2 regions of the Candidatus Clostridium radicumherbarum genome follow, and region 2 is predicted to be linked to the other one. Evidence: a T-box and tRNA genes for the amino acid it is inferred to sense, from the RefSeq annotation. Region 2 holds a T-box; the other holds one or more tRNA genes.
What was found. A T-box is a leader RNA that pairs with one kind of tRNA and senses whether it is charged. The one in region 2 lies ahead of serS (serine--tRNA ligase), so its partner is inferred to be a tRNA-Ser.
Positions count from the first base shown of each region.

Region 1: it has a tRNA-Ser gene. The T-box ahead of serS (serine--tRNA ligase) is inferred to sense a tRNA for this amino acid. The anticodon was not compared.

Region 1 is NZ_JBJHZY010000003.1:67,790-73,268, forward strand. It holds gene ACJDUH_RS14080 (GTP-binding protein) at 1-498, shown strand, start outside; gene ACJDUH_RS14085 (permease) at 501-1,412, shown strand; gene ACJDUH_RS14090 (TIGR03943 family putative permease subunit) at 1,478-2,224, shown strand; tRNA gene ACJDUH_RS14095 (tRNA-Tyr) at 2,290-2,374, opposite strand; tRNA gene ACJDUH_RS14100 (tRNA-Thr) at 2,380-2,454, opposite strand; tRNA gene ACJDUH_RS14105 (tRNA-Val) at 2,468-2,543, opposite strand; tRNA gene ACJDUH_RS14110 (tRNA-Ser) at 2,883-2,972, shown strand; RNA gene ffs (signal recognition particle sRNA large type) at 2,983-3,248, shown strand; gene dnaX (DNA polymerase III subunit gamma/tau) at 3,426-5,039, shown strand; gene ACJDUH_RS14125 (YbaB/EbfC family nucleoid-associated protein) at 5,108-5,452, shown strand.
Region 2 is NZ_JBJHZY010000001.1:1,772,944-1,778,422, forward strand. It holds gene spoIVA (stage IV sporulation protein A) at 1-774, shown strand, start outside; gene ACJDUH_RS08535 (glycosyltransferase) at 959-1,606, shown strand; gene lepB (signal peptidase I) at 1,849-2,460, shown strand; tRNA gene ACJDUH_RS08545 (tRNA-Pro) at 2,561-2,636, shown strand; T-box leader at 2,778-2,976, shown strand; gene serS (serine--tRNA ligase) at 3,053-4,336, shown strand; gene ACJDUH_RS08555 (AI-2E family transporter) at 4,633-5,479, shown strand, end outside.

The DNA.
Region 1 (5,479 bases), on a different contig from region 2:
AAGTCAAAGCTTATTATAAGACAAGTAGACAATTCTAAAAATCTAACTGCAGCATTTCTAAAACAGATGATAGACTTCTACAATCCTCATAGAATTATTGTTGAATATAATGGAACAAAGCTTTTGATGGAAATTTTAAATGTACTCGAGGATGGAACTTTAGTAGAAAGCTTAAGGGAACCGATAATTTATAATCTTTTGGAAGCTTCTACTTTCTTTGTTTATTACAATAACATGAAGGAGCTTATAGAACCTTTTATTATAAACAGCAATCTTATCGTGATTAATAATTGTAGTAACATATCCCTTAAAGAAAAAAACAAAATTTTAAAAAAGCTAAAGGAATTAAATCCTAGGACTATTATTTTAACGAATGATAATCTAAAAGAACTAGAAGAAGTACTTAAGAAAGCAGAAATCATAGATAGAGGACTAGTAAAAAAAGTTTTTATAAAAATAAAAAACAGGCAGGCAAATAAGGCTGTTAGGAGTAGATAAAATTGAATGCAGAGATTTTACAAAATTTTTCTGTGATTTTTATAAGCATAATACTTGAGGCTCTTCCTTTTGTAATGTTAGGAGTTATAATATCAGCGCTAATTCAGGTTTTTATATCTGAAAATACCATAGCGAGACTACTGCCCAAAAATAAATTTTTAGGAATTCTCATGGCATCACTATCGGGATTTGTTTTTCCTATATGTGAATGTGCAGTTATTCCCATTGGGAGAAGATTAATAAAGAAAGGTGTGCCAGTAAACATGGCTGTAGCTTTCATGCTTTCTGTGCCAATAGTTAACCCCATTGTTCTTTTATCCACTTACTATGCCTTCCATGGAAGACCTTATGTAGTACTTATAAGAGGCCTAGTAGGCTTTATTATTGCACTTACAATTGGCACTATAATGGGAGCTGTAGAAAACTTAAACTGCTTAAAGCCCTCTTATTCTGACTACGAAAATATCTGCTCCTGCGGCTATAATCACAGTTATAAAAAGAAAGCTTCAAGGTTTATGGAAGTCCTTAATCATGTAAACACTGAACTTTATGATATAGGTAAGTTTCTTATAATTGGAGCCTTCATTTCAGCTGCCTTCCAAGCAGTGGTGCCCAGAAACCAGATTCTAAGTTTAGGTCAGAATTCTACATATTCTATAATTGTTATGCTACTATTTGCATTTTTAGTTTCACTATGTTCTGAGGCAGATGCTTTTATAGCAAGTACCTTTATTGGGCAATTTACCTTAGGAAGTATAATTGGATTTTTACTTTTAGGACCTATGATAGACATTAAAAATACCTTAATGCTAAATTACTCTTTTAAGAAAGGTTTTATTGCTAAGCAGCTAATTTTAATATTCGCATTTTGTTTTGCTGCAGCCTATATTATAAATGTATTTTTTAAATTATAATTACATATTGCAAGATAAACAGAGCTGGTGAGACTTATTTGCTTATAAAAAGGGGTCAAATTAAAATGAAGAGATTTAATATTAATGAATTTATATGGTTTATAATTTTGCTTGTATTTACCTTCTACATCTATTATTTACTTTCATCTACCAAGATTACAATGTTTGTCCACCCTAAGCTTGCTAAGTATTCCGCCTTTTCTTTAGTGGTCCTTGGAGAACTTACAATACTGCAAATTTTCAATGTATTTACAGTTAAAACAAGAATTAAATTTAAGAAAGGCTATGTACTATTTATTTTAGTTTTAGTTATAGGCATATTTATTGCACCAAGAGGCTTAAATTCTGAAATAGCAGAGAAAAAAGGTATTACTTTTGTAAGTTCAAGCAGTACTGAGAATATAGGAAGTCATACTCATACCAAAGATGATGTTATAAACGGAAATGTAATTAGCTTTAATGATGAAAACTACATTCATTATTTTGAAGATTTAAGTGGAAATCTTGAAAAACATATTGGAAAGGGTATAATAATTAGTGGTTATGTAACAAAAGATGATAAGCTTAATAAGGATGAATTTATTATTACTAGACTATTAGTAAACTGCTGCGCTGCTGATTCTCAGGTTATTGGTATCTTGTGCAAAACTGATGGTAATAAGGTTTTAAAGAATGATACATGGGTAAGGGTAGAAGGGGTGGTAAGCTTTAAGGAAAATGAGAATAGCAAGATTAATAGAAAGCTTCCATTAATTATTGAAGGTAAGGTTACGAAAATAAATAAACCTGTAACCCCTTATATATATGAATAAATTAGCTAAACTTAATAAATATAAAGTTTTGAGCAAATAAAAAAGATATACTTACGTATATCTTTTGGTGGAGGAAGATGGATTCGAACCATCGAAGTCACTGACAACAGATTTACAGTCTGCCCCCTTTGGCCGCTCGGGAATTCCTCCAAAAGTGGAGCTGGCAATAGGAATCGAACCTACAACCTGCTGATTACAAGTCAGCTGCTCTACCGTTGAGCCATGCCAGCATATTAAGTTACATGGTGGGCACAACAGGGCTCGAACCTGTGACCCTCTGCTTGTAAGGCAGATGCTCTCCCAGCTGAGCTATGCGCCCATGCAATTTATTTATCTAACCGACGAATTTTATTATACATAGAATATAATATCTTATCAAATGGTATTATAGACTAAATTTTTAAATTAAACCTATTTATCTTCATTTTAGTAAGCTTTTCTTCTGTTTTGATATAAAGTCAGTGAAAGCTCGAGATTACGATAATATTATTAGTCTTTGGATGATTTTTATTCAATAATTAAGTAATAATGCTAAAGGTTCCATTAATAATTATATAAAAATATATTGAAATAAATAAAAATACATAGTATAATCTAACTTGTCGTTAGGTTAAATGCTTAATGATTACAAATAAACAATTTAGTTTCATGAGTATATGGAGAGATGTCCGAGTGGTTTAAGGAGCACGCCTGGAAAGCGTGTGTAGGGGAAACTCTACCGGGGGTTCGAATCCCCCTTTCTCCGCCAGTTGAACTTTCCGTGCTAGATGGGGAACTAGCGGTGCCCTGTAACCTGCAAACCGCTACAGCAGGGTTGAATTCCTCGCTTAGGCTCTAGCGTGTAAGGTCTGGTCTATAAAAGTGGCGTTGAGAATCGGGTCCTACGCAACGAAAACTCATGAACCCCGTCAGGTCCGGAAGGAAGCAGCGGTAAGTGAATATTTTCGTGTGCCGTAGGGAAACCTGGTTTGAGCTAACTGTATAGATAACGCTTATATGCTAGCAGTCGAAGCGAGGTGCACGGTTTATAATAATTGAAACTAGATTAAAGGATGCTCTTAAGGCATCTTTTTTATTTTTTTGATTATATTGTGTTAAAGGATATCACATTAAGGTATAATATAAGTTAAGAGTGGCATGCGGCACGAGAAACGTCCCTGTGCCACATACCACCCCCACATGTCAGCAAAGAGGTGAGAAAATGGCATATACCGCTTTATATAGAGAATGGAGACCTAAAAATTTCAGTGATGTGGTAGGTCAGAAAAATATAACTACAACCTTAAAGAATCAAATAATAAATAATAGAATTGCCCATGCCTATCTTTTATGTGGTACTAGGGGAACAGGAAAAACCTCTACTGCTAAGATTATGGCAAAGGCGGTAAATTGTTTGGATTTACAAGAAGGAGAGCCCTGTAATAAGTGTGAAATGTGCAAAAGTATAAATGCAGGACTTTCAATAGATGTTGTTGAATTAGATGCTGCTTCACATAATGGAGTGGGAAATATTAGAGATATTATAGACGAAGTTCAATATCCTCCAAGGGAAGCAAAATATAAGGTATATATAATGGATGAAGTTCATATGCTTTCTGACGGGGCTGTTAATGCCTTTCTTAAAACCTTAGAGGAACCTCCAAGCAGAACAATTTTTATTTTGGCTACAACAGATCCGCAAAAACTTCCTATAACTATACTTTCTAGATGTCAAAGGTTTGATTTTACGAGAATAAGAAGTGAAGATATTTATGGACTGCTTAGAAAGATAGTTAAGGAACAAGGAGTTTTTGCAGATGATAAAAGCTTAAATCTTATTGCCAGAATGTCAGATGGAGCTATGAGAGATGCATTAAGTATATTAGACCAGGCAATTTCTATGGGAAATGGCAAAGTGGAATATGATGAAATAATAAATATGCTTGGACTTGTTACTAATGAAAATTTACTAAAGCTTACAGATGCAGTAATAGACAAAGATGTTGAAAAGTCCATGAAAATTGTTGATGATATAGTTTTTAGCGGCAAGGATATCTATAACTTCATTAAAGAAATGATCAGCCATACGAGAAATTTAATGATGGCTAAAATAAGTAAAAATCCAGAAGAAATATTAGATATGTCTGTTGAGAATATAGAGAGTTTAAAAGAACAGGCTCAAAAAATAAGAGTAGAAGAGCTTATGAGAAATATAAGAATTCTTCAAGAAGCTGAAGAACAATCAAAATGGAGCAAGCAAAGCAGAATTTTTTTAGAGCTTGCTATTATAAAGTTATGTAAAATTGAATATGATACTTCTAAGGAGGTACTTCTTTCTAGGATTAATAAGCTTGAAGAAGCTTTAAAAAGCGGTAAAATAGCTGTTGCATTAAGTGAAACTCAACCTGAAAAAGTTGTTAAAAAGTCTCCTGCCTTAGGTGCCAAAAAGGTAGAAGTTAATAAAATAGAACAATTTGAAGAAAAAAATACTGCCTCTACCTTAACCTTAGATACTGTGAGAAAATCTTGGAGAGATATCTTGGAGATGGTTAAGGTTAGAAGCACTGCTGCAAACTCTGCACTACTAGGTACCGGGGAAGTAGTTAATTGTAAAGATGGAATTATAGAGGTTAAATTTGATAAGCAGTATGCATTTAGCAGGCAAAGGCTTGAAAGAGAGGATATAAAAAAGGTAATTGAAGATGTGGTTTCTTCAGTATTAAAAGAAAAAGTCAGAATAAAATATACTGTAGAGGAAAAAGAGATAGTAAAATCACCTGAAGACATATTAAAAGAAACTTTTGGTGAGGAAGTTGTAGAAATAATTGACCAATAAGTATATAATGTTAATTATGTATATTAGTTTAATTAAATAATAAATAATGTATTTTTAGGAGGTAAAGTATGCCAAAAGGTGGTTTCCCTGGTCTTGGCGGCGGGGCTAACATGAATAATCTAATGAAGCAAGCGCAAAAATTCCAGCAGCAAATGGAAGAAATGCAAAAGAATCTTGAAAGCAAAACCTATGAAGAAAAAGCAGGTGGCGGTGCTGTAACTGTAGTTGTAAATGGCAAAAGACAACTTATAGATATTAAAATAGATCCAGAAGTATTAGATCCAGATGATGTAGAAATGCTGCAGGATTTAATAATGACTGCTTGTAATGCGGCTCTTAGAAAAGCAGAAGAAGATACAACAAGTCAAATGGGAAAATTAACAGGCGGACTTAATATACCAGGAATGTTTTAACAATCCATAAAGCAATAGGTCATTTAA
Region 2 (5,479 bases):
TTCCCAGTTTCTGAAATTAATATCGATTTTCCAGAATGGATTGAGAAGCTTGATGCTAAGCATTGGCTTAAGGTAAACTTTATTAATTTAGTAAAGGATCTTTGTAAAAGCGTTTTAAAACTAAGGGATGTAAAACGATCTCTTGATGCCTTTAGAGAAGTTGAATTCTTAGATCTAGCTAACATTAACGAAGTAAACATGGGAAATGGTACAGCTAGAGTTGCTTTAAATCCTAAAAACACCTTATTTTATGAGGTATTAAGCGAAGTCTGCAATTGTGACATTAAAGGTGAAAATGAACTCCTAGCTATAATGTACGATTTAAATAGGGCAAAAGTTGAATATGATAAGATTGCAGCTGCATTAAAAGATGTTAGGGAAACTGGTTATGGCTTAGTTGCTCCACAGCTTTCTGAGATGAAACTAGAGGAACCTGAATTTGTTAAACAGGGCAGCAGGTGTGTTGTTAAGCTAAAAGCAAGTGCTCCATCTCTACATCTAATAAAGGCTGATATTGAAACTGAAATATCTCCGATTATGGGTACAGAGAAGCAAAGCGAAGAGCTTATGAAGTCACTATTAGAGCAGTTTGAAAATGATAAGTCTAAAATATGGCAGAGTAATATGTTCGGAAAGCCGCTTGAAATCCTTGTTAAAGAAGAGCTTCAAAATAAATTATATAAGATGCCTGAAGATGTACAAGTAAAACTTCAAAGAACTCTTCAAAAAATCATAAACGAAGGTACCGGTGGACTAATCTGCATAATTCTTTAATTAAACATATAAGTTATGCATGAATATTATATTTAATCAAATTTTTAATATTGAGTCATAAAACTATTGAGTCTTAAACAAGTTCTCAATAGTTTTTCTTTTTGATTTTATTTTAAAAGTTTAAATAATCCTCTATATTTCGCAAATAATAAATTCATAATACATAAGATGGAGGAAAAGGATTATGAAAAAAATAGTAACATTATTATTAGCAGCTTTTTTATTTATGGTTTCAGCATTACCCTTAAATGTAAATGCAGCTGAAAATGTAAGCATAGGAAAACCTTGCTTAAGTCAAAAGGCAGTTGATTTTAAACAAGAACAAAGAAAGCTATGGAGCGATCACGTTTTTTGGACCAGAAATTACATTATAAGTGACTTGGCTAACCTTGAAGATAAGGGTAAAGTATTAGAAAGACTTCTTAGAAATCAAGATGATATCGGTGCACTTTATAAACCATATTATGGGGAAGAAAATTCAAAAAAGCTTACTGCTTTATTAAAGGAACACATACAGCTTGCAGGTCAAGTTGTAGATGCTGCTAAAGCTTCTAATAAAGCTGATTTAGACAAATATAATAAGCTGTGGTACGAGAACGCGGATAAAATAGCAAGCTTCTTAAGTAGTGCAAACCCAAATTGGTCAAAGCCTGTTCTACAAGAAATGTTATATAAGCACTTGCAGTTAACAGCAGCAGAAGCTGTCTCAAGATTGAATAAGAATTGGGATGCTGACATTGCAGCCTTTGACAAAGGTTATACTCACATCTTAAACTTTGCCGATGTGCTTTCAGATGGAGTTGTAAAACAATTTCCTGATAAATTTAAATAACATGGATTTATATCCTGGATAGATTAGTAATATAACAAATTTCTGGGTAGAATTAAACTACTAAAAATATATTCAAGTAACAGAAACAATTTCTTTATAGTTTAACCAATAAATTCAAGAGAGCAGCTTGCTCTCTTTTCTATTGCTGATTAAATGAGTTTTAAATATATTTGAATATTTGGAATTATATGATATATAATTATATAAATAGACAATTTATATGATTTTATGGAGGTGTGAACGTGCAGGATAAGAAAAAGGTTATAAAAGAAATTAGAAGCTGGTTTTTTACAATTTTAGGAGCATTTTTTATTGTAACTTTACTTAATAGCAAGGTTTTTGCTAAAGTTCAAGTACAACAAAGTTCTATGGAAAATACATTGTTCACAAATCAGCAATTGATAGTAGATAAATTGAGTTATAACTTTTCAGAACCTAAACGGGGAGATATTATTATATTTCTTGAAAATGAAGAAAAAGGAACTGTTATTGATGACACATTAAGAAATATAAATAGTATGGTATCTCTATTTAATGGTGTAAAGGAAGTAACTGAATCACATAATAGATTAGTAAAAAGGGTAATCGGTATTGAAGGCGATGAAATTGATATTAAGGATGGATATGTCTACATAAATGGTAATAAACTTGAAGAATCATATGTTAAGGGAAAAACTTTAAATGGAGATTTTAAACTTCCTGCTAAAGTTGGACATAACAAATTATTTGTTTTGGGTGATAACAGACCAGTTAGTAAAGATAGCAGGAAGTTTGGCCTTATAGATATTGATCAAGTAGAGGGAAAAGCAATTTATAGAGTCTATCCCTTTGATAAGATTGGTAATTTAAAGTAGATTACAGCTAAATAAGAGTAATTATGCCAAAAGTATTGAAATTTTTTAGTAAGCAGTTTATAATATATTTTGTTAAACAACGAAAATATTACTTTAATATCTGGGTATGGCGCAGATGGTAGCGCGCTAGAATGGGGTTCTAGAGGTCGCAAGTTCAAATCTTGTTACCCAGACCAAACTATGATAATCCGAACCTAATTGCTGGATAAGGTTCGGATTTGTGCTGTATTTTAAGAATTTATAGGTTTGTTAGAAAATAAATTTTTCACTTGTAAACCTCTAATAAACTGTTTATAATAAGTATAATAAAATATTGTATTACAGTGATGATAAAAGCTATAGTTTATGAATCTCTACAGAGAGCCGGTGGTTGGTGTGAACCGGTGAGAGGTTAAGCCTTCCACTTTTGTAGCTGTCGGTGATGAGCCGTAGGGTAGCGCCCTTTATAGCACCTTCGAGTGGTTGGCAAACTAGCTGACAATTTGGGTGGCAACGCGGAATCCTTCCGTCCCATATTATTTATATGGGACGGAGGGATTTTTATTTTTCTAAATAAATAGTGATAAAAACGCACTTAATTAAGGAGGAAAATATGTTAGATATCAAATTTTTACGCACAAATCCAGAGGTTGTAAAAGACAATATTAAGAAGAAATTTCAAGAACAAAAGTTAACAATGGTTGATGAAGTGATTAAGCTCGATGAGGAATATCGAGATGCAAAGTCAAGAGGGGATGCTCTTAGAAATCAACGGAATTTAATTAGTAAAGAAATTGGCATTTTGATGTCCAAAGGGCTTAAGGAAGAGGCTGCGCAAGTCAAGGTTAAGATTGCAGCTATTGCTGAGGAGCTTACGGAATTAGAAATGTTGGAAAATAAACTTGAGGCTCAAATTCATGATAGAATGTTGATTATTCCCAATATCATTGATCCTACGGTACCAATAGGTAAAGATGATAGTGAAAATGTTGAAATTGAACGTTTTGGAGAACCTGTTGTACCTGATTTTGAGGTACCATATCATACAGATATTATGGAAAAACTCCATGGTATTGACCTCGACAGTGCAAGAAAAACTAGTGGGAATGGGTTCTATTATCTCTGTGGTGATATTGCACGACTGCATTCTGCAATTCTCAGCTATGCGCGTGATTTTATGATTGATAGAGGGTTCATTTACTATATTCCACCTTTTATGATACGCAGTAATGTTGTAAACGGGGTTATGAGTTTTTCTGAAATGGAAAATATGATGTATAAAATAGAGGGTGAAGATTTATATCTGGTTGGAACAAGCGAGCATTCTATGATAGGTAAATTTATTGACACAATTTTGGATGAAGAACAGCTCCCTCAAACATTAACCAGCTATTCTCCATGCTTTCGTAAAGAGGTAGGGGCACATGGTATAGAAGAACGAGGAGTATATCGCATTCATCAATTTGAAAAGCAGGAAATGGTCGTCCTTTGCAAAACAGAAGAAAGTGCTCTGTGGTTCAATAAACTATATCAGCATACCGTTGATTTTTTTCGCTCCTTAGATATTCCTGTACGTACCTTAGAATGTTGTTCTGGGGACCTGGCGGATTTAAAAGTAAAGAGTATTGATGTAGAAGCATGGTCTCCTAGACAGCAAAAATATTTTGAAGTTGGAAGCTGCTCTAATTTAGGTGATGCACAGGCTCGCAGATTAGGCATTCGAGTTAGAAACAAAGAAAAGGGAAACTACTTACCGCATACACTGAACAATACAGTTGTTGCACCGCCGCGCATGTTGATAGCATTTTTAGAAAACAATTTAAATGCGGATGGTTCAGTCACAATTCCAAAACCACTTGCAATGTATATGGGTGGTAAAGAAATCATTAAACCATAATAAGTAAAACAATAAGGAATGGAGCAGAATCATATTATGGTAGCAGGGGCTTCCGTGGCTCTCTTAGGGTCTAAATATTGGCTAGAAGCTGGTAAAGCCTTGATATAACAAGGCTTTTAAATTTTATATAAATATTTAGCTAATCATTTGGGTGTATAATGGATGTATATAAAGTTAGGGGTAATTGTAATTGCTGTAATAGTACAATTTATGATAGTATAATAAAAAGGATAGATAAATTATAAGGTATCGGCCTTACTATTACAAAAGAACATTAATAAATTACGGAGGGCATAATGTTTGATAAATTTAAGTTTAAAATAAATAAAAAATACGCAACCATCTCTCTTTATGTAATAATTACAACCTTAATAATTTTTATATTGGCAAGGGCAACTTTTCAAATTGAAAGTATTTTAAAAGCAGTAACTACGGCTTTTAAGTATATAGGCAAAATGCTAACTCCTGTATTTGTTGGAATTATTATTGCATATATTATTAACCCTTTAGTTGAATTAATTGAGATCTTGCTTAGAAAAACAAAGTTTTTAAAGTTTAAAAATGAGAAGAAGTATAGAACCATTGCCGTTTTTGCTTGTGTGCTGCTTATAATTTTAGTTGTATTTTTTCTAATTGGAACCTTTATTTTTAGTATTACAAAGCAAATTTCTAATATGAACTTTGATAGGGTAATTGGTATTATTACCAGTTACATAAATGGATTCTCAGACTCTTTAAAGAATATTGAAGGAAAGTTACAAAGCATGCATTTAGAATCCAAGGCGCTAGAACAATATGCAGCACAATTTTCTACTGCACTTATTACTTGGTTAAATAATTTTGCTGATAATCTAGCATCAAACACCATGAATATATCTGGATATATTTCTAATTTTGTTTTTGGACTTATCATAGCAGTTTACTTATTATTGGATAAGGATGATTTTATACAATATGCTAATAAATTCTCAAAAGCAATGTTTTCAGATAAAACTTCAAAAATAATTAAGAGCTATTTGCATGACTTTGATGAGATTTTTTCAGGCTTTATAAGAGGCACACTATTAGATGTACTTTTCATGTGTGTAGCCTTAAGTGTATCTTTAGGCATTATAGGAATTAAATTTGGTGTTCTAATAGGTT